2 regions of the Streptomyces sp. NPDC034043 genome follow, and region 1 is predicted to be linked to the other one. Evidence: predicted binding sites of a transcription regulator. Region 1 holds the regulator's gene; the other holds the start of a gene.
The links. Region 1 encodes HspR, which represses chaperone genes until heat shock. Its sites were predicted from a motif close to TTGAGNNNNNNNNNCTCAA; they were not measured.

Region 1 (10,547 bases):
GTACGTACGGGGAACCGGCCGTCTCGCTCGCTGTCCTGGCGGGCCTGCGGTTACTTGGCCGCCTCGGACTTCGTCCCGCCCTTGTCCTCGGCCTCGGGAGCCTCCGGAGCCTCGGCGGCCTCGGCCTCGGCCTCGGCCTCGGCGTCGGCCTTGGGCTCCGTCTTCGCCTCGGTGTCGGCTTCCGGCTTCGCCGGAGCTGCCTCGGGCTCGGCGGCCTCGGCGTCGGTGTCGGCCTTCGGCTCGGCCTCGGAGGCCTCGGCCTTCGGCTCGGCCTCGGCCTTGGGCTCGGCCTTCGGTTCGGCCTCGGCCTCCACCGGAGCGGCCTTGGGCTCGGTCTCGGCCTCGGCCGGAGCGGCCTTGGGCTCGGTCTCGGCCTCGGCCGGAGCGGCCTCCTCCTCGGCAGCGGCCTCGGCCTCGGCCGGAGCGGCCTCCTCCTCGGCAGCGGCCTCGGCCTCGGCCGGAGCGGCCTCCTCCTCGGCAGCGGCCTTGGCAGCCGCCTCGGCCTCGGCCTTCGCCTTGGCTTCCGCCTCTTCCTTGGCCTTCGCCTCGGCAGCGGCGGCCTCCGCCTTCGCCTTGGCCTCCGCTTCCGCCTTGGCCTTCGCCTCGGCCTCCGCAGCGGCCTCGGCAGCGGCCTCGGCCTCCGCGGCGGCGGCCGCCTCGGCCAGCTCCTCCTCCGTCGGCTCCGGTGCCTTCACCGACTCCAGCAGCAGCTGCGCCACGTCCACGACCTGGACGGATTCCTTCGCCTGGCCGTCGTTCTTCTTGCCGTTCACCGAGTCGGTCAGCATCACCAGGCAGAACGGGCACGCCGTCGACACGATGTCGGGGTTCAGGGACAGGGCCTCGTCGACGCGCTCGTTGTTGATGCGCTTGCCGATCCGCTCCTCCATCCACATCCGCGCGCCGCCGGCGCCGCAGCAGAAGCCCCGCTCCTTGTGGCGGTGCATCTCCTGCTGCCGCAGCCCCGGCACGGCCGACATGATCTCGCGCGGCGGCGTGTAGACCTTGTTGTGCCGGCCCAGGTAGCAGGGGTCGTGGTACGTGATCAGGCCGTCGACCGGCGTCACCGGCGTCAGCCGGCCCTCGTCGATCAGGTGCTGGAGCAGCTGCGTGTGGTGGATGACCTCGTACTCGCCGCCCAGCTGCGGGTACTCGTTCGCGATGGTGTTGAAGCAGTGCGGGCAGGTGGAGACGATCCGCTTCGCCGACTTCGGCTTCTTCGTCGACGGGTCGTCGTCGTCCTCGCCGAAGGCCATGTTCAGCATGGCCACGTTCTCCTGGCCCAGCTGCTGGAACAGCGGCTCGTTGCCCAGTCGGCGCGGCGAGTCACCGGTGCACTTCTCGTCGCCGCCCATGATCGCGAACTTGACGCCCGCGATGTTCAGCAGCTCCGCGAAGGCCTTCGTCGTCTTCTTCGCCCGGTCCTCCAGGGCGCCGGCGCAGCCGACCCAGTACAGGTAGTCGAACTCCGAGAGGTCCTCCGCGTCCTTCCCGATGATCGGGACCTCGAAGTCGACCTCCTTCGTCCACTCCACGCGCTGCTTCTTGGCCAGGCCCCAGGGGTTGCCCTTCTTCTCCAGGTTCTTGAGCATCGTGCCCGCCTCCGACGGGAACGCGCTCTCGATCATCACCTGGTAGCGGCGCATGTCGACGATGTGGTCGATGTGCTCGATGTCGACCGGGCACTGCTCCACACACGCACCGCAGGTCGTGCAGGACCACAGCACGTCCGGGTCGATGACGCCGTTCTCCTCGGCGGTGCCGATCAGCGGGCGTTCGGCCTCGGCCAGGGCCGAGGCGGGGACGCCGGCGAGCTGCTCCGCCGTGGCCTTCTCGTTGCCCTCCATGTCCTTGCCGCCGCCCGCGAGCAGGTACGGGGCCTTCGCGTGCGCGTGGTCGCGCAGCGACATGATGAGGAGCTTCGGGGACAGCGGCTTGCCGGTGTTCCAGGCGGGGCACTGCGACTGGCAGCGGCCGCACTCGGTGCAGGTGGAGAAGTCGAGGATGCCCTTCCAGGAGAACTGCTCGACCTGGGAGACGCCGAAGACGTCGTCCTCGCCGGGCTCCTCGAAGTCGATCTCCTTGCCGCCCGAGGTCATCGGCTGGAGGGCGCCGAGCGCCGTCGAACCGTCGGCGTTGCGCTTGAACCAGATGTTCGGGAAGCCGAGGAAGCGGTGCCAGGCCACACCCATGTTGGTGTTCAGGGAGACGGTGATCATCCAGATGAACGAGACGCTGATCTTCACCATGGCGGTGAGGTAGATGGCGTTCTGGAGGCCTCCGTACGAGAGCCCCTTGAAGGCCAGGACCAGCGGGTAGGAGGCGAAGTACGCCGGCTCGTACGACTCGACGCCGTGGATCGCGCCCTCGAGGCCGCGCAGGGCGAGGATCGCGAGGCCGATGGTGAGGATGACGTACTCGACGAAGTACGCCTGCCAGGCCTTCGAGCCGGCGAAGCGCGACTTGCGACCGGCCCGCGAGGGAAGGTTGAGCAGGCGGATCACCATCAGGACGACGATGCCGACGACCGTCATCACGCCGATGAACTCGGTGTAGAGCTCGAAGGGCAGGAAGTCGCCGACGATCGGCAGCAGCCAGTCCGCCTGGAAGAGCTGGCCGAAGGCCTGCACCAGGGTGGGCGGCAGCGTCAGGAAGCCGATCGCGACGAACCAGTGCGCGAAGCCGACGATGCCCCACCGGTTCATCCGGGTGTGGCCGAGGAACTCCCTGACCAGGGTGATCGTTCGGTCCTTCGGGCGGTCCGTGCGGCTGCCCGCCGGTACGGGTTGGCCGAGCTTCACGAACCGGTAGATCTGCGCCACGGCTCGGGCGATCAGCGCGACGCCGACCACGGTCAGGACCAGCGACACGATGATCGCGGCGAGTTGCATGGGAGGGCTCCTCGGGCGGGACTTACTAAGCGGTAACTTATTGAGTCAAGGCTTGAGGTTACCCAGTTCCCGCGCCGCACTGTAGGTGAGCGTGCGGTGATCTGTGTCGCTCAGGCTTGCCTCTGTCGGTAGGCCGCCCGAGGGGTCTTCGCGAGGATCGCGAGATCCATCCCCAGCCAATGGCTCTCCACATAGTGCCGGTCCAGCAGCACCATCTCCTCCCAGGGTAGGTCGGAGCGGGCGCTGACCTGCCACAATCCGGTCATTCCGGGGCGTACGAGCAGCCGTTCGGGGTGGTCGGTACGCGGCTCCGGGCGCGGCCCGACCAGCGACATCTCCCCGCGCGCCACGTTGAGCAGCCGCGGCAGCCCCTCCAGCGCGCACCGCCGCACCAGCGCGCCCGTCCGCCCCGCGCCCTCGGTGCGCAGCCGCCAGGCGCCGAACGGCCGCCCGCCGAGCCCGAGCGCGGGTTCGCGTACGAGGACCGGTGCGCGGGAGACCGCGTACAGGGCGGCGGCCGCCGCCAGCAGCGGGGCGGCGCACACCGCCAGCAGCAGCGCGGCCCCGATCAGGTCACAGACCCGCTTGGCCGGCGGCCGGGCCGGCCACCGCGGCCGGAGCCCCAGGCGCAGCCCGGGCCGGGCGGGGAGGGGGAGGAGCGAAGGCATGCCAGCACGCTGCCGGACGCCCGCCGCGGCCCGGGCGCGCCGCGCGGCGCGCCCGGGGCCTGGAACCCGTTCGGACGTGCCCCGCGGAGGCCCGCCCCGGGGCGGGTGTGAGTGTAGGGGGAGCCTAAAGGTTGAGCCCCCTCGGCTCACCTCTGTTGACGCTCGCCGAGCCTTGGGGCATCCTTGAGTCTGTTCCACTCAAGTCAGCTGGAGGAATCGAAATGGCACGTGCGGTCGGCATCGACCTGGGCACCACTAACTCCGTCGTCAGCGTTCTCGAAGGCGGCGAGCCCACCGTCATCACCAACGCCGAGGGTGCCAGGACCACGCCGTCCGTCGTCGCCTTCGCCAAGAACGGCGAAGTCCTCGTCGGCGAGGTGGCCAAGCGCCAGGCGGTCACGAACGTGGACCGGACCATCCGCTCCGTCAAGCGCCACATGGGCACTGACTGGAAGATCAACCTGGATGGCAAGGACTTCAACCCGCAGCAGATGAGCGCCTTCATCCTGCAGAAGCTGAAGCGCGACGCCGAGGCGTACCTGGGCGAGAAGGTCACGGACGCGGTCATCACCGTCCCGGCGTACTTCAACGACTCCGAGCGCCAGGCGACGAAGGAGGCCGGCGAGATCGCCGGTCTGAACGTCCTGCGCATCGTGAACGAGCCGACGGCCGCCGCCCTGGCCTACGGTCTCGACAAGGACGACCAGACCATTCTCGTCTTCGACCTCGGTGGCGGCACCTTCGACGTGTCGCTCCTGGAGATCGGCGACGGTGTCGTCGAGGTCAAGGCCACCAACGGTGACAACCACCTCGGTGGTGACGACTGGGACCAGCGCGTCGTCGACTACCTGGTGAAGCAGTTCCAGAACGGCCACGGCGTCGACCTGTCCAAGGACAAGATGGCGCTCCAGCGTCTGCGCGAGGCCGCCGAGAAGGCGAAGATCGAGCTGTCCTCCTCCACGGAGACCTCGATCAACCTGCCCTACATCACGGCTTCCGCCGAGGGCCCGCTGCACCTGGACGAGAAGCTCACGCGCTCGCAGTTCCAGCAGCTCACCGCGGACCTGCTCGACCGCTGCAAGACCCCGTTCCACAACGTCATCAAGGACGCCGGCATCCAGCTGTCCGAGATCGACCACGTGGTCCTGGTCGGCGGCTCCACCCGCATGCCGGCCGTCGCCGAGCTCGTCAAGGAGCTCACCGGCGGTCAGGACGCCAACAAGGGCGTCAACCCGGACGAGGTCGTCGCCATCGGCGCCACCCTCCAGGCCGGTGTGCTCAAGGGTGAGGTCAAGGACGTCCTGCTCCTCGACGTGACCCCGCTGTCCCTCGGCATCGAGACCAAGGGCGGCATCATGACCAAGCTCATCGAGCGCAACACCACGATCCCGACCAAGCGGTCGGAGATCTTCACGACGGCCGAGGACAACCAGCCGTCGGTGCAAATCCAGGTCTACCAGGGTGAGCGCGAGATCGCGGCGTACAACAAGAAGCTCGGCATGTTCGAGCTGACGGGCCTGCCGCCGGCCCCGCGCGGCGTCCCGCAGATCGAGGTCTCCTTCGACATCGACGCCAACGGCATCATGCACGTCACGGCCAAGGACCTCGGCACGGGCAAGGAGCAGAAGATGACCGTCACCGGCGGCTCCTCGCTCGGCAAGGACGAGGTCGACCGCATGCGCCAGGAGGCGGAGCAGTACGCGGAGGAGGACCTGCGCCGCAAGGAGGCCGCCGAGTCCCGCAACCAGGGCGAGCAGCTCGTCTACCAGACGGAGAAGTTCGTCAAGGACAACGAGGACAAGGTCCCGGCCGACGTCAAGGCCGAGGTCGAGGCCGCCGTCACCGAGCTGAAGGAAAAGCTCAAGGGCGAGGACACCGCCGAGATCCGCACCGCGACCGAGAAGCTCGCCGCGGTCAGCCAGAAGCTCGGCCAGGCCATCTACGCCGACGCCCAGGCCGCCCAGGCCGCCGGTGACGCGGGCCAGGCCGGCGCGGCGGACGCCGCCGACGACGTGGTCGACGCCGAGATCGTCGACGACGAGAAGCCGAAGGGCGGCGCTGCCTGATGTCGGAGGAGACCCCGGGTTTCGACAAGGAGCCTGAAGTCCCCACCGGCGCCGGCGCTGACGACGCGGAGCCGAAGGCCGCCGACTCCTCCACGGAGGGCGAGGCGGCCCCGGCCGGGGACAAGGCCCAGGACGTGGCGCTGCTGGCGCAGCTGGACCAGGCCCGTACCGCGCTCGGCGAGCGCACCGCGGACCTCCAGCGGCTCCAGGCCGAGTACCAGAACTACCGCCGCCGCGTGGAGCGGGACCGGGTCGCCGTCAAGGAGATCGCGGTCGCGAGTCTGCTGACGGAGCTCCTCCCGACCCTGGACGACATCGGCCGGGCGCGGGAGCACGGCGAACTGGTCGGCGGCTTCAAGTCGGTGGCCGAGTCGCTGGAGACCGCCGCCGCCAAGATGGGGCTGCAGCAGTTCGGCAAGGAGGGCGAGCCCTTCGACCCGACGATCCACGAGGCCCTCATGCACTCGTACGCGCCGGACGTCACGGAGACGACCTGCGTGGCGATCCTGCAGCCGGGGTACCGGATCGGCGAGCGCACGATCCGCCCCGCGCGGGTCGCGGTGGCCGAGCCCCAGCCGGGCGCGGCTCCCGCCGCGAAGTCCGAGTCCGGTGACGGCGACACGCCGTCCGACAAGGACACGGATGCCCCCGACGAGGGCTGACGCACACCATGTAGGGATCCGAGAGGAGGGACACCCGGGATGAGCACGAAGGACTTCGTCGAGAAGGACTACTACAAGGTCCTCGGTGTCCCGAAGGACGCCACCGAGGCCGAGATCAAGAAGGCGTACCGGAAGCTCGCCCGCGAGTTCCACCCGGACGCCAACAAGGGCGACGCCTCGGCCGAGGAGCGCTTCAAGGAGATCTCCGAGGCTAACGACATCCTCGGCGACGCCAAGAAGCGCAAGGAGTACGACGAGGCCCGCGCGCTGTTCGGGAACGGCGGCTTCCGCCCCGGCCCGGGCGGCGGCGGCTCGTTCAACTTCGACCTGGGCGACCTGTTCGGCGGTACGCAGCAGGGCGGCCAGGGCGGCTTCGGCGGCGGCCTGGGCGACGTCTTCGGCGGCCTGTTCGGCCGCGGCGCCGGCACCGGTGCGGGCCCCCGCACCCAGCCGCGCCGCGGTCAGGACATCGAGTCGGAGGTCACCCTCTCCTTCACGGAGGCCGTGGACGGCGCGACCGTCCCGCTGCGGATGTCCTCGCAGGCCCCCTGCAAGGCCTGCTCCGGCACCGGCGACCAGAACGGCACCCCCCGGGTGTGCCCGACCTGCGTCGGCACCGGCCAGGTCTCCCGGGGCAGCGGCGGCGGCTTTTCGCTGACCGACCCCTGCGCGGACTGCAAGGGCCGCGGCCTGATCGCGGAGACCCCCTGCGAGGTGTGCAAGGGCAGCGGGCGCGCCCGCAGCTCCCGCACCATGCAGGTCCGGATCCCGGCGGGCGTCTCCGACGGCCAGCGGATCCGGCTGCGCGGCAAGGGCGCGCCGGGCGAGCGGGGCGGCCCGGCGGGCGACCTGTACGTGGTGGTGCACGTCGGCACGCACCCGGTGTTCGGCCGCAAGGGCGACAACCTCACCGTGACGGTCCCGGTGACCTTCGCGGAGGCCGCTCTGGGCGCCGACATCAAGGTGCCGACCCTGGGCGGCCCCCCGGTCACCCTGAAGCTCCCCCCGGGCACCCCCGGCGGCCGCACCATGCGGGCCCGCGGCAAGGGCGCGGTCCGCAAGGACGGCACCCGCGGCGACCTGCTCGTCACGGTGGAGGTCGCGGTTCCGGCGGAGCTGTCGGACAAGGCCCGCGAGGCCCTGGAGACGTACCGGGACGCGACCGGGTCCGAGGACCCGCGCGCCCTCCTGTTCGAGTCCGCGAAGGGAGCATGACATGGACGGCCGCCGACGACAGCCCCGCTTCGGCGAGGGGGCGTACCAGCTCACCGACGAGACCCCGGTCTACGTGATCTCGGTGGCCGCCCAGCTCTCGGGCCTGCATCCGCAGACCCTGCGCCAGTACGACCGCCTCGGCCTGGTCTCCCCGGACCGTACGGCCGGCCGCGGCCGGCGGTATTCGGCCAGGGACATCGAGCTGCTCCGCACGGTGCAGCAGCTGTCCCAGGACGAGGGCATCAACCTGGCGGGGATCAAACGGATCATCGAGTTGGAGAACCAGGTGGCCGCGCTCCAGCAGCGCGTCGCCGAGCTGTCCGCCGCCGTGGACGGTGCGGCGGCCGCCCTCCGGGCCCGCGAGGCCCAGGTGCACGCCTCGTACCGCCGCGACCTGGTCCCGTACCAGCCGCCGGTGCCGGGCAACGCACTGGTCGTCTGGCGCCCCAAGCGCACCGGCGACTGACTTCCCCGAGCGCCCTGAAGGCCCCGTCAGCCCCTCCCGTCGCGGAGCGGGCCCCGACGGGGCCTTCGCGCGTCACGGGCGCTCCGAGGGCCCGTACGGCCCGCCTCAGCCCTCGGGGAGCTCCGCCGGGGGGTTGCCGCTGTGCAGGATCCCGGACTGGGCGATGAGGTAGCCCAGCTGGGCCCGGCTGCCGCTGCCCAGGGCGGCGGCCAGCTTCGCGATGTGCGCGCGGCAGGTGCGTACGTTCATTCCCAGCCGGCGGGCGATCGCCTCGTCCACGTGCCCCTCGATCAGCAGCTGGGCGATGGACCGCTGGACTCCCGAGATACCATCCGGGTGGTGCGTGTAGGTGACCTCCTCGCCCAACGGCACGGCTCTGCGCCACAGTTGTTCGAAGACCTTGATGAGGTAGTCCACCAGTCCCGGGTGCCGCAGTTCCAGGGCCACCCGCCGGTCGTCGCTGGCGGGGATGATGGCCACGGTGCGGTCGAAGATCATGAGACGCTCTATCAGCTCCTCCAGTGTGCGGATCTCCACCTTCCCCGTGGAGATCCGGTCCACGTAGGCGAGCGTGCCCTGGCTGTGCCGCACGGTGTGCTGGTAGAGCGTCCGGATGCTCACCCCGCGGTCGATCATCGGCGTGGCCCGCTCCAGGGACTCGCTGAGGACGAAGGTGGGGCGGGCGCCACCCGGCTGGACCGTCAGCGCCTCGGTGTGGCACTCGGCGGTGGCCAGGTCGATGGCGGCGTTGATCTGGTCGAATCCCTCCAGCACCGTGATGGCGTGGGTGTTGGCGGGGCTCTGCGCGCTGATGGTGAGGAACGGCTCGAATGCATCGGTGAGATCTACGGCGGTGCGTCTGCGTTCCTGGATCTCGCGTTCGATCGGATGGAGCCGCTGGGCCAGTGCGATGGACGGCGGAACCGCGCGCAGCTGGTTCGCGTCGTCCGGGTCGGGACGCAGCAGTGCGAATTCGAGCAGGCAGGGGGCGTTTACGGCCTCGCCGCGGGCCACGCGGCCGGTGCTCAGGGCGGCCGCGTACAGTCGCGCCCCCTCGCTGCACATCTCGGTGACGGGGTGGTGATGTGTCGGGTTTATGTCGCTCTTGGGCAAATCTCCACCCCCCAGGGTCCTGAACATGTAAGAACATGATGCATCGTCCCTGTGGCACTGACGTGCCTGAATGAGCCATCGTCTGTCAGTGCGGGGGAGAGGATTCCATCAAGTGAGGACGAAGCCGACCATGTATAAGAGAATGCTTCGCTCGGCGCTTGCCGTTGTTTTCTCCGCCGTCGCGGTCTTTGGAGCAGTCGTCGCCGTCAGCGGTGACGAGGGAAGCGCTCAGGCTGGTGCCAGCTCGTTGGCCGGGACGGCGGCCGAGAGCGATTTCGGCTGGAACAGCACCCCTGCGAAGGCGTCCTGATGACCCCCGACGACCGCGACTTCCGCCGCGAAATGGCTTCCGCCTACCGTTCCGGGTGGCAGTTCATCGACCTCGCCACGGCGATCCCCTACGCCGGCGACTCGCTGATGGTCACCCTTTTCGGCCAGCCGATAGTCGTCGTGCGCGAGGAGGACGAGGACGTCCGTGCCTACCGCTGCCTGCGCCGCCCCCGGGGCGCACCGCAGCCCGTCCGCTGCGAAGTGCGGTACGGCATGGTCTTCGTCAACCTCGACCAGCGTGACCACCAGCTCTTCGAACCCGATATCACCACCGCCACCCCCCGCAGTGCCTGAGGCGATTCCCCCGTCGTTGCAGATCGCTCCAGGTGCTACCCCCACACAACGGCGCCATCGTGGACCTGACCACGATGGCGCCGTTGTGATGTGCGCGTCCAGTGGTTGAACCGGACAATCGCCCGAGGGTCCGTCGGGAAACGCTCGAAGGCTCCCGCCGCCACTGACCGCCGCCCGCCGCCCGCCCTCAGGCCCGGCCCATGGCCCGGTCGAGGGTGATCTCCAGGACCACCCGGTCCGGGTTCGGCGAGGGCATCCGCCCGTACCGCTCCGCGTAGCGCGCCACGGCCTCGGCGACCGACGCCTCGTCCGTGCGGACGACCGCGCGCCCCTCCAGGGTGGCCCAGCGCTTGCCCTCCATCTGGCAGACCGCCGCCCGCGCGCCGCCGCCGGGCGCCGCCAGGACGTTGCGGACCTTCTTGCTGTGCTTGTTGCTGATCACCCGTGCCAGCCCCGCCTCGGGGTCGTAGGTCACGCCCACCGGCACCACGTGCGGGGTGCCGTCCGGGCGCGGGGTGGTCAGGGTGCAGACGTGCCGCTCCCGCCAGAAGGCGAGGTACTCGGGCGTCGGGTTGAGTACGTCATGGGACATGGGCGGAAGCGTACGCCCGCGGACCGGCCGATCCGGCAGGAGAACTCCTTGAGTGGAATAGACTCAACTTTGCGGATGCTGAATCTGTCAGAGTCCGCACGCCGCAGCCCGTCGCGTGCGAAGCGCCCCGTAGGCCCGCAGGAGAGGAGAAACCGAGAATGGACGCCGAGCTGACCAACAAGAGCCGCGACGCCCTGAACGCGGCCACGAGCAGGGCCGTCAAGGACGGCCACGCCGACCTGACCCCCGC
Region 2 (10,547 bases), on a different contig from region 1:
GCGGCCCCGCACACGATGCCCTCCCCGGCGGCGTTCGCCGAGGCGCTGCGGGGGCTCGGGGTGGACGACTCCGACACGGTGGTGGTCTACGACGGTGCCGGGATCTACTCCAGCGCCCGGGCCTGGTGGATGCTGCGCGCGATGGGCTTCGACCGGGTGGCCGTGCTGGACGGGGGCCTGCCCGCGTGGGCCGCGGCCGGGCTGCCCGTCGAGGCCGCGGCGGCGGCGTACGACGGCCCGCGCGGCTCCTTCACCGCCCGGCCCCGCGCCGGGCTGCTGGTGGACGCCGCAGCCGTCTCGGCCGCCCTCGCCGACCCGGCCGTCGCCGTGCTCGACGCCCGTACCCGGGAGCGCTTCGCCGGCACCGCGCCGGAGCCCCGGCCGGGGCTGCGCGGCGGGCACATGCCGGGCGCGCTGAACCTGCCGTTCGGCGAGCTGCAGGGGCCCGGCGGGCTGATGCGCCCCGCCGGGGAACTGCGTGAGGTCTTCGGGGCGTTGGCGGGGGAGCGGGAGCGGCTGTACTTCAGCTGCGGTTCGGGCGTCACGGCCTGCGTGCTCGCGCTGGGCGCCACCCTCGCCGGGTACGAAGGGCTGGCGGTGTACGACGGCTCGTGGAGCGAGTGGGGCCTGCCCTCGGAGCTGCGGCCGGTGGTGACCGGGCCCTGACCGGGGGTGGGGTTAACCCCACCGCGGCTCCGGATACCTGCACCAGCGCGGGCGGGCCCCCGGCTCGGCAGACTCGGCCGCATGCGCACTTTGACCCGTACCGTCCTCGCCGCCACCGCCGCGGCCCTCCTCCTGTCGGGCTGCTCGTTCGTGGAGGAGGCCAGGCTGAAGACCGCCGACGCGGACACCACCGTCGCCGAGGCGGTCACCGCGGTGGAACTGACGGGCCTTCGGCGGGGTTCCGTCGAGGTCGTGCCGGGCAGCGGCCCCGGGGTGGCCGTCCGCCGGGTCGTGCACTACCGGGGCGACACCGCGCCCGTGCCCGGTCAGCGGGTCTCGGCCGGGGTGCTGCGCTTCACCGACGGCTGCCCGGGCGACGGGGACACCTGCTGGGTCGACTACCGGCTGGAGGTGCCGGCCTCGGTGAAGCTCACGGCCGGCAGCAGCAGCGGTGACATCAGGGTGACGGGCGTGGCCTCCGCCGAGCTGGAATCCTCCTCCGGCGACGTCCGGGCCGAGCGGATCACGGGCCCGCTGAGGATCCGTACCTCCTCCGGGGACCTCAGGGCCGAAGGCCTGTCCGGCTCCGAGTTCGAGTTCCGGTCGGGCTCCGGGGACGCCACCGTCGGCTTCGAGGAGGCGCCGGCCTCGGTGTCCTTCACCACCGGCTCGGGCGACGTGACCCTGCGGACGCCGCAGGCCCCGTACCGGGTGTCGGCCACCACCGGCTCGGGCGAACGGGACGTGTCCCTCGCCGACGCCCCCGACGCCCCCTCCCGCATCACGGTGCGCACCGGCTCCGGCGACATCCGGCTTTCCGCAGCGAGCTGACGGCGCGTCGCGCTCCGGTGTTGTTCGCCCCCGGCGAACGGGTGTTGGGGAACAATGGGCGACGCAGAAGCATTGAGTCGGCATAGCTCAACTTCACTGCCGGAGGGAAGATCATGGCTTCGACGTCCGTAACGCTCACCCTGCCCGTACTGCCGCTCGACGACGAGGTCGTACTGCCCGGGATGGTCGTTCCCCTGGACCTGTCCGACGCCGAGGTGCGCGCAGCCGTCGAGGCGGCGCAGGCGGCGGCCGGGACCGGGAAGCCCCGGGTGCTGCTCGTGCCGCGGGTCGACGGCACGTACGCGGGGATCGGAGTGCTGGGGACCGTCGAACAGGTCGGGCGGCTCTCCGACGGGGATCCCGGGGCGCTGATCCGCGGGCGCGGCCGCGTCCGGATCGGCGCCGGGACCACCGGGCCGGGAGCGGCGCTCTGGGTCGAGGGGGAGACCGTCGAGGAGAAGGTGCCCGACCCGCTGCCCGGGGCCGTCGCCGAGCTCGTCAAGGAGTACAAGGCCCTCGCCACCAGCTGGCTCAAGAAGCGCGGCGCCTGGCAGGTCGTGGACCGGGTGCAGCAGATCGAGGGGGTTTCCGCCCTCGCCGACAACAGCGGGTACTCGCCGTTCCTGACCGTGGCGCAGAAGGTGGAGCTGCTGGAGACCATCGACCCGGTCGCCCGGCTCCGGCTCGCCGTCAAGGCGCTCACCGACCACCTCGCCGAGCAGGACGTCGCCGAGTCCATCGCCAAGGACGTCCAGGACGGCGTCGACAAGCAGCAGCGGGAGTTCCTGCTGCGCCGCCAGCTGGAGGCGGTTCGCAAGGAACTGCGCGAGCTGGGCGGCGACAAGGAGGGCGAGGAGTCCGACGACTACCGGGCCCGCGTCGAGGCCGCCGACCTGCCCGAGAAGGTGCGGGAGGCCGCGCTCAAGGAGGTCGACAAGCTGGAGCGGGCCAGCGACCAGAGCCCGGAGGGCTCCTGGATCCGCACCTGGCTGGACACGGTGCTGGAACTGCCGTGGAACGAGCGCACCGAGGACGAGTACGACATCCAGGGCGCCCGGGCGGTCCTCGACGCCGAGCACGCGGGGCTGGACGACGTGAAGGACCGCATCACCGAATACCTCGCCGTGCGCAAGCGGCGCGGCGAGCGGGGGATGGGTGTCATCGGGGGCCGCCGCGGGGGCGCCGTGCTCGCGCTCGTGGGCCCGCCCGGCGTCGGGAAGACCTCGCTCGGCGAGAGCGTGGCCCACGCCATGGGCCGCAAGTTCGTGCGCGTGGCCCTCGGCGGCGTGCGGGACGAGGCCGAGATCCGCGGCCACCGGCGGACCTACGTCGGCGCCCTGCCCGGCCGTGTCGTGCGGGCCATCAAGGAGGCCGGGTCCATGAACCCGGTCGTGCTCCTCGACGAGATCGACAAGGTCGGCTCCGACTTCCGGGGCGACCCGGCGGCCGCCCTGCTGGAGGTCCTGGACCCCGCGCAGAACCACACCTTCCGGGACCACTACCTGGAGGTCGAGCTGGACCTCAGCGACGTGGTCTTCCTCGCGACCGCCAACGTCCTGGAATCCATTCCCGAGGCCCTCGCCGACCGCATGGAACTGGTCCGCCTCGACGGGTACACCGAGGACGAGAAGATCGTCATCGCCCGCGACCACCTGCTGCCCCGCCAGCTGGAGCGCGCCGGCCTCACCGCCGAGGAAGTGGACCTCCAGGAAGACGCGCTGCGCAAGCTGGCGGGCGAGTACACCCGCGAGGCCGGCGTGCGCACCCTGGAGCGGTCCATCGCCCGCCTCCTGCGCAAGGTCGCCGCCCAGCACGAGCTCGGCGAGCGCGAGTTCCCCTTCGCCATCGGGGCGGGCGAGCTGCGCGGCCTGATCGGCCGGCCGCACCACGTCCCGGAGTCCGCCCAGGACCCCGCGGAGCGGCGTACCGCGGTGCCCGGCGTGGCCACCGGCCTCGCCGTGACCGGGGCCGGGGGCGACGTCCTGTTCGTCGAGGCCTCGCTCGCCGACCCGGAGACCGGCGCCGCCGGGCTGACCCTCACGGGCCAGCTGGGCGACGTCATGAAGGAGTCGGCGCAGATCGCCCTCAGCTTCCTGCGCTCGCACGGCGCGGAGCTGGAGCTGCCGGTCGCCGACCTGAAGGACCGGGGCGTGCACATCCACTTCCCGGCGGGCGCCGTCCCCAAGGACGGCCCGAGCGCGGGCATCACCATGACCACCGCGCTGGCCTCGCTGCTGTCCGGCCGCCAGGTGCGCACGGACGTGGCCATGACCGGCGAGGTGTCGCTGACCGGACGGGTGCTCCCGATCGGCGGGGTCAAGCAGAAGCTGCTCGCCGCGCACCGGGCCGGGCTGACCACCGTGATCATCCCCAAGCGGAACGAGGCCGATCTGGACGACGTCCCGAGCGAGGTGCTGGAGGGGCTGGAGGTGCACCCGGTGACGGACGTACGCCAGGTGCTGGAGCTGGCCCTCGCCCCGGCCGTGGTGTCCTTCGGCAAGGCCGCCTGACCGGCCCCGGCCCCTTCTCCGGCAGCCCGGGGGACCCCCACGGCGGGGCCCCGGGCCGCCGGCGCGCACGCTGCGAAATACTGGTCCCGAACAGGGGTGCCACGGTGCGCCCCGCCATCGATGGGAGCGGCACGTGCACGGCAGCGAAGACCAGGAGTTCCTCGCCCTGGAGCGGGAGCTGTCCGTCTTCCTGAGGCGTGCCCGGGCCTCCTCCGGCGAGATGGCCCGCGCCCTGCACCCCGAGCTGGAACCGGCCGCGTACGGTCTGCTGGTCCGGCTGGAGGCGGCCGGCCGCCAGCGGGCCACCGAGCTGGCCGCCTACTTCGGCGTCGGCAAGGCCACCATGAGCCGCCAGCTGCGCGCCCTGGAGGTGCTGGGGCTGGTGGCCCGCGAGCCGGACCCCGCGGACGGCCGCGCCTTCCTCGTCGGCCTCACCGCGGAGGGCCGGGAGCGGTTCCTGCGGGTACGGGGGGCCCGGCGCGAGCGGTACATGCGCAAGCTGGCGGACTGGGACCGGGGCGAGGTCGCGGAGCTGGCGAGACTGCTCAACCAGCTGAACTCCGGCGAGGAGTAGCCCGGCCGGGCGGCTCACAGCTCCGCGTACACCGCCGAGGCGTCGTCGTGCCGCTTGTACCGGGCCGGCGGGCGCAGCGGATCCGACTCCACGGCCCGGACCCGCCCGATCAGCCCCTGCGCGCCCTCCTTGCGCAGCACGTCCAGGCAGGCCGCCCAGTCGCCCTCCCCGAACGTGTCCGTCCAGCGGCTCGCCCCGTCCGTCAGCGCCGCCACCGCCCGCACCTCCGCGCGCGGGGTGCGCCCGGTGACGGCCCGGGCCGCCACCGCCGGGTCCGCGGCCGCCGTGAAGAAGCCCCCCTCGGCGTTGCGCAGCGCGTCGGTCGCCGCCACCGAGCCGCGCACCTCGCCCGGCACCCGGTCCAGCCGGTCGTCGAGCACCGGCGTGACCGCACCGCCGGGTCCGCGGAGGAGGAGCACGGAGTCCGAGAGCACGAGGTGCTCCACGTGCGCCTCGTCCCAGCGGACCATCACCACCGTCGCCTGCGGGGTCCGGACGTGAGAAAGGTCACAGGTGTCGCGGTGTGCGTCGGCGGTGTCGTCGATGGCCCGGGCCAGGACCGCCTCCAGGGGCATGTCCCGCCGCGATCCGGACAGTTCGGTCAATCGGCCGCCGAGCCGGGTGGAGAACCAGGGCACTCCGTGCACGCATCCGTCGTCCCCGCGGGGCGGGGTGACCCCGTCCAGGACGATCACGACGCCCCCTCCCGAAGCGGGCGCCGACGCCGACACCCAGTCCTGATTGGGGTGTTCCGGATTGCCGGGTTCGGAGGCCAGGTCGATGCGCATGCGGGCATTCTGCCCGGCGTTGGCCGGCGGAAGGGGGCAGGTCCGTACCAATGCCGGGAGTGGGGTGCCGGACCGTCCGACGCCCCCGCCCGCCCGCTCCCCGCGACATGTGGGCGCGCATACTGCCAAAGCCCGCCGCGTTCTTTCAACCACCCGTCCACGGCGGGCCCCTGACACCCGGTGCCCGAGTTGGTCGGCCCCTCCTCCGTGATGTTCACTCCTTCGAGTGGCCGGGTGGGCGATGTGCGGCTCTCCTCCCAACACACTGCGAAGGTCTGAGGCGGTACGAGGGGGCAGGGGGCGTTTACTTGTTGACCGGCCGTAACCTCGGCCACACGAGTAGACGAGCACGAGCACACGTACAGGATTGCGAGCACCGGTGCAGAAGAAGCGGTCTCGGAAGAACGGCACCGCCAGCGCCGACGGACCCGCCAAGGCAGGACGGCGCGTACGCGTCCGCAGCAGGCTGGTGGTCGGGGTAGCAGTCGCCGGACTCACCGTCCTCGCGGCAGGCACCCCCGCCGTCGTTTCCGCCACGAGGGAACTGAACGACTCCCAGCGCCTGGTCACCCTGGCGGAACAGACCCGGCACGCCCTCACCCTCGCCCACCTCCTCGGCGACGAGCGCGACGCCGTCGTCGAGTACGCGGCCAAGGGCCGGCCCGGCAACGCCAAGGGCGCCGTCGACGAACGCACCGCGCGCACCGACCGGCAGATCGCCGAACTCAAGCCGGAGGCCGACGCGGAACTCGCCCGCGCCCTCGGCAAGGTCAAGGCCGTCCGCGCCGAAGCCGTCGACGGCAAGGGCACCGCCCTCGCCGCGCACCAGGCCTACGCCGGACTCCTCACCGAACTCCTCGCGCCCGGCGACCGCCTCGCCGAACTCACCCCGCCCCGCGCCGAGGCCGCCCTGGCCGTCACCCGGCCCATGGCCCCCCTCGGCCAGGCCGTCGACCAGGCCTCCGCCACCCGCGGACTGCTGCTCGCCGCCCTGTCCGTCCCCCGCGCCGAGCAGGCCCCGAACTCCGCCGTCGCCGACGAGCTCACCGGCGCCGCCCAGCGCTCCCGGGTCCGCGAACAGGCCGCCCTCGACGACTTCGCGCGCGCCGCCCGGCCCGGCGTACGCCAGACCCTCGCCGCCACCGTCACCGGCCCCGAGGTCAAGGCCGCCGAGGACCACCTCAAGCGGCTCACCGACCGGCCCACCCTGACCCCGGCCGACCGCAGGGCCACCGACACGGGCGCCGTCTCCGCCGCCCTCACCGCCCGCATCGACCGGATGCGCTCGGTGGAGTCCACCCTCGCCGGCGACCGGGCCACGGCCTTCACCACCCTGCGCGACGACGACGTGACCCGGCTGGAGCTGATGGTCGCCGGACTCGGCGTCCTCTTCCTCTTCGTCGTCGGCTTCTCCACCGCCGTCGCCCGCTCCCTCACCCGCCCGCTCTCCGTGCTGCGCCGCGGCGCCGAACGGCTCGCGACCCCCGAGGGCTCGCAGGAGCCGGTCCGCTTCACCGGCCGCAACGACGAGTTCGCCGAGGTCGTGCGCCACCTCAACGCGGTCCGCGAACAGACGGTCGCCCTGCACACCAGGGTCGCCGGGCTCGACGCCGACCGCCGCCGCCTCATCGGCCGCAACGAGGCCCTCGCCGGCGGCCGCGACGCCCTGGAACAGGAACTCAAGCAGCTGCGCGCGGGGCTGGAAGAGCACCGCCGCATCATGTCGACCACCTCCGTCTCGCTCTCCCTGCGCACCCTCGGCCTCGTCGAGCGCCAGCTCGCCGTCATCGAGGAACTGGAGTCCAAGGAAGGCGACCCGGACCGGCTCGCCACCCTCTTCAAGCTGGACCACCTGGCGACGGTCATGCGCCGCCACAACGAGAACCTGCTGGTCCTCGCCGGACAGGAACACGGCCACAGCCAGAGCCTGCCCGTGCCCCTGGTCGACGTCATGCGGGCCGCCGTCAGCGAGATCGAGCGCTACGAGCGCGTCGACCTCGCCGCCATGCCCTCCTACACCCAGATCGCCGGGCACGCCGCCGACGACATCTCGCACGTCCTCGCGGAACTCCTCGAAAACGCCACGACCTTCTCCCCGCCCGACGCCAAGGTGAAGGTGTCCGGCCGGCTGAACGACGCCGGCGACGTGGTCCTGTCCGTCGTGGACGAGGGCATCGGCGTCACCGAGGACCGCCTCGCCTCCCTGAACACCCGCCTGGCCACCCCCGACGCCTACGACGAGGAACCCGAGGCCGAACACGGCCTCGGACTCGGCCTGTACGTCGCCGGACGGCTCGCGGCGCGCCACGGCGTCACCGCCGAGCTGCGCACCGGCCGGCACGGCGGGCTGGAGGCCCTGGTCGTGGTCCCGGCGGCCCTGCTGCCGGACACCCCGCCGGCCTCCCCGGTGCACACCCTGGGCACGCCGGGCGCCCCCGCGTTCCAGCTGCCCGGCGTCATCGCCGAGGCCAACGAGAACACCCTGCCGCCGCGGCTGCGCACGGCCGCGGCCGAGCAGGGCACGGCCGGCGAGGCCGGCCCGGACGGCGAGCCCGCGGCCCAGGCCGGGCCGGTGTCCGTGGACGCGGAGCCCGCCAAGGTGGTCACGCTCGCCGAGGCCTTCGAGGCGGAAGCGGGCGAAGCGGCCGGAGCCGGCCAGGACCCGGCAGGGCAGGAGCCGTCCGGGACCGAGGCCTCCGAGGCCGGAGCCTCCGAGACCCACGAGACCCACGACTCCCACGAGACGCACGAGTCTGACGACTCTCACGAGTCCTACGAGTCCGACACCTTCGACGCCGGTTCGCTGGTGGCCGAGGCCTTCGGGGCCGGGGCCTTCGCCGAAGCCCGGCCCGCGGCGGCGCAGCCGTACCCGGACGCCGGGCTCCCCCCGGCCGACCAGGTCTTCACCGCCGCCGCCCCCGACGCCGGACAGGCCGCCGGCGCCGAGCCCGCCAAGGTGGTCACCCTGGCCGAGGCCTTCGACGAGGAGGCCCCCGCGGCCGAGGCGCCGGGCGGAGCGGGTCCCGAGCAGGAACTGCTCGCGCGGGTCGTGGCCGAAGCAGATGCCGAGGCCTTCGCGGTGGCCGACCCCGGGCACGGGGACGCCGTCGGGGGAGCGGACACCGCGCCCGGTGCACCCGTACAGGACGAAGGACACACCGAGTCGGCGTCCGACGCCGAACGGTCCAGCCACCGGCGGGCCGCCGACGCGGAGGACGGCTTCGTCCCCCGCCAGGGCAGCCACCCCGAGCCCATGGCCGAGCCCGCCACCGAAACCGTCACCGCCAAGGGCCTCCCCAAGCGGACCCCCCGCTCCGTGGCGGCCCCCGGCACCGCACGGCCCGCCGCGGCCCGCCCCGCGCCGCGCCGGGTCGACGCCGAGGAACTGCGCCGCCGGCTCGGCGGGTTCTACCAGGGCGCCCAGGACGGGCGCCGGGTCGTCGCGGCGGAACTCGCCCAGGACCGCCAGGACCCGCAGGACCGGGGGCAGGGGCACACCGACCAGGGGGACAGCGCACAGGAGGCACGCACATGACCGCGCCCAGTACGTACGGACTGAGCACCCAGGCCCGCAACCTGCAGTGGCTGCTGACCGACCTGGTCGAGGAGGTGCCCGGCGTCAACTCCGTGGCCGTCGTGTCCTCGGACGGGCTGCTGCTGCTCTCCTCCGAGCCGACGGCGGAACCCGCCCCCGGCGGCCGGCCCAAGGGCCCCCGCGGCGCCTCCGCCGACCTCGCCACCATCGTGTCCGGGCTCGGCAGCCTCACCACCGGCGCCGCCGCCCTCATGGAGTTCGGCACGGTCAAGCAGACGATGGTCGCCATGGAGAACGGCTCCGTCTTCGTCATGTCCATCAGCGACGGCTCCCTGCTCGGCGTGCACGCCACTCCCGACTGCGACATGAGCGTCGTCGCCTACCACATGGCCCTCTTCGTCGGCCGCGCCGGCCACGTCCTGACCCCCGAAGTCCGCAGTGAGCTGCGCCAGTCGATGGAGAAAAACCCGTGAGGAGTACGGCCTCCGACCGGCTGCCGATACGCGGCGCCGACCGCCGCCCCGCCCGCGTCCGCCCGTACTCCCTCACGGGCGGCCGCACCCGCTTCACGCAGGTGCTGCTGGTGGAGACCTTCGTCGCCACGCTCGACGGCGGCCCGGCCAAGACGCCCGACCGCATGCCCGAGATGCGCGCCATAGTCGAGGTGTGCCGCCGGATGCGCACCATCGCCGAGATATCCGCACTGCTGAAGCTGCCGCTCGGCGTGGTCCGGGTCCTCGTCGGCGACCTCGCCGACCAGGGCCGGATCCGCGTCTACGGCACGGGCCACGGCACCGGCCGGCCCGACCGCGCGCTGCTGGAAAGGGTGCTCAGTGGCCTCCGCCGTCTCTGACTTCGCCTCCGCCGTCGCCGACGCCCCCGGGACGCCCGGCCTCCTGGACGACGAGCCCGTCCAGCCCTGGCAGTACGACCGCTCGCGCGCGCCCGTCGCCGTCAAGGTGCTGGTCGCCGGCGGCTTCGGCGTCGGCAAGACCACCTTCGTGTCCTCCGTCTCCGAGATCACCCCGCTGCGCACCGAAGCGGTGATGACCCAGGCCAGTGTCCCCACCGACGACCTGACCGGGACCCCGGACAAGAACACCACCACCGTCGCGATGGACTTCGGGCGCATCACCCTTGACGACGACCTCGTGCTCTACGTGTACGGAACCCCCGGCCAGGAGCGGTTCTGGTTCATGTGGGACGACCTCGTGCGCGGCGCCATCGGCGGCCTGGTGCTGGCCGACACCCGCCGGCTGCGCGACTGCTTCCCCGCGCTGGACTACTTCGAGACCTGCGGCCTGCCGTACGCGGTCGCCGTCAACCATTTCGAGGGCTCGCGCTCCTACGACGTGGAGGACGTGCGTGAGGCGCTCACCATCCCGCCGCACGTACCCGTCGTGATCATGGACGCGCGGCGCCGGGACACGGTCGTGGAGTCCCTGCTGACCCTGGTGGGCCACGCGCTGGACGCCACTCCCGCATAGGCGGGCGCGGTGCGCGGACGCCGCGCGCGGGCCCGGCACGTGCCGAAGAAACCCTTCCCCCGAATCGAGAACGTGAGATGCGCAAGATACTCGTCGTCGGGGCCGGCCAGTCCGGTCTCCAGCTCGCCCTCGGCCTCCAGGCGAAGGGGTACGAGA

Region 2: the regulator HspR is predicted to act here: its motif matches at 1,570-1,588, upstream of lon (endopeptidase La).

Annotation. Positions count from the first base shown of each region.
Region 1 covers NZ_JBVISF010000003.1:163,351-173,897, reverse strand. Annotated here, with positions in the region: gene ACZ51S_RS09200 (heterodisulfide reductase-related iron-sulfur binding cluster) at 51-2,891, opposite strand; gene ACZ51S_RS09195 (sugar transferase) at 3,002-3,559, opposite strand; gene dnaK (molecular chaperone DnaK) at 3,781-5,625, shown strand; gene grpE (nucleotide exchange factor GrpE) at 5,625-6,287, shown strand; gene dnaJ (molecular chaperone DnaJ) at 6,327-7,502, shown strand; gene ACZ51S_RS09175 (heat shock protein transcriptional repressor HspR) at 7,504-7,968, shown strand; gene ACZ51S_RS09170 (helix-turn-helix transcriptional regulator) at 8,074-9,108, opposite strand; gene ACZ51S_RS09165 (Rieske (2Fe-2S) protein) at 9,391-9,705, shown strand; gene ACZ51S_RS09160 (pyridoxamine 5'-phosphate oxidase family protein) at 9,893-10,297, opposite strand; gene clpB (ATP-dependent chaperone ClpB) at 10,456-10,547, shown strand, end outside.
Region 2 covers NZ_JBVISF010000011.1:238,732-249,278, reverse strand. Annotated here, with positions in the region: gene ACZ51S_RS25595 (sulfurtransferase) at 1-666, shown strand, start outside; gene ACZ51S_RS25590 (DUF4097 family beta strand repeat-containing protein) at 748-1,497, shown strand; gene lon (endopeptidase La) at 1,611-4,007, shown strand; gene ACZ51S_RS25580 (MarR family winged helix-turn-helix transcriptional regulator) at 4,141-4,581, shown strand; gene ACZ51S_RS25575 (protein phosphatase 2C domain-containing protein) at 4,596-5,369, opposite strand; gene ACZ51S_RS25570 (sensor histidine kinase) at 5,749-8,904, shown strand; gene ACZ51S_RS25565 (roadblock/LC7 domain-containing protein) at 8,901-9,377, shown strand; gene ACZ51S_RS25560 (DUF742 domain-containing protein) at 9,374-9,757, shown strand; gene ACZ51S_RS25555 (GTP-binding protein) at 9,738-10,391, shown strand; gene ACZ51S_RS25550 (styrene monooxygenase/indole monooxygenase family protein) at 10,469-10,547, shown strand, end outside.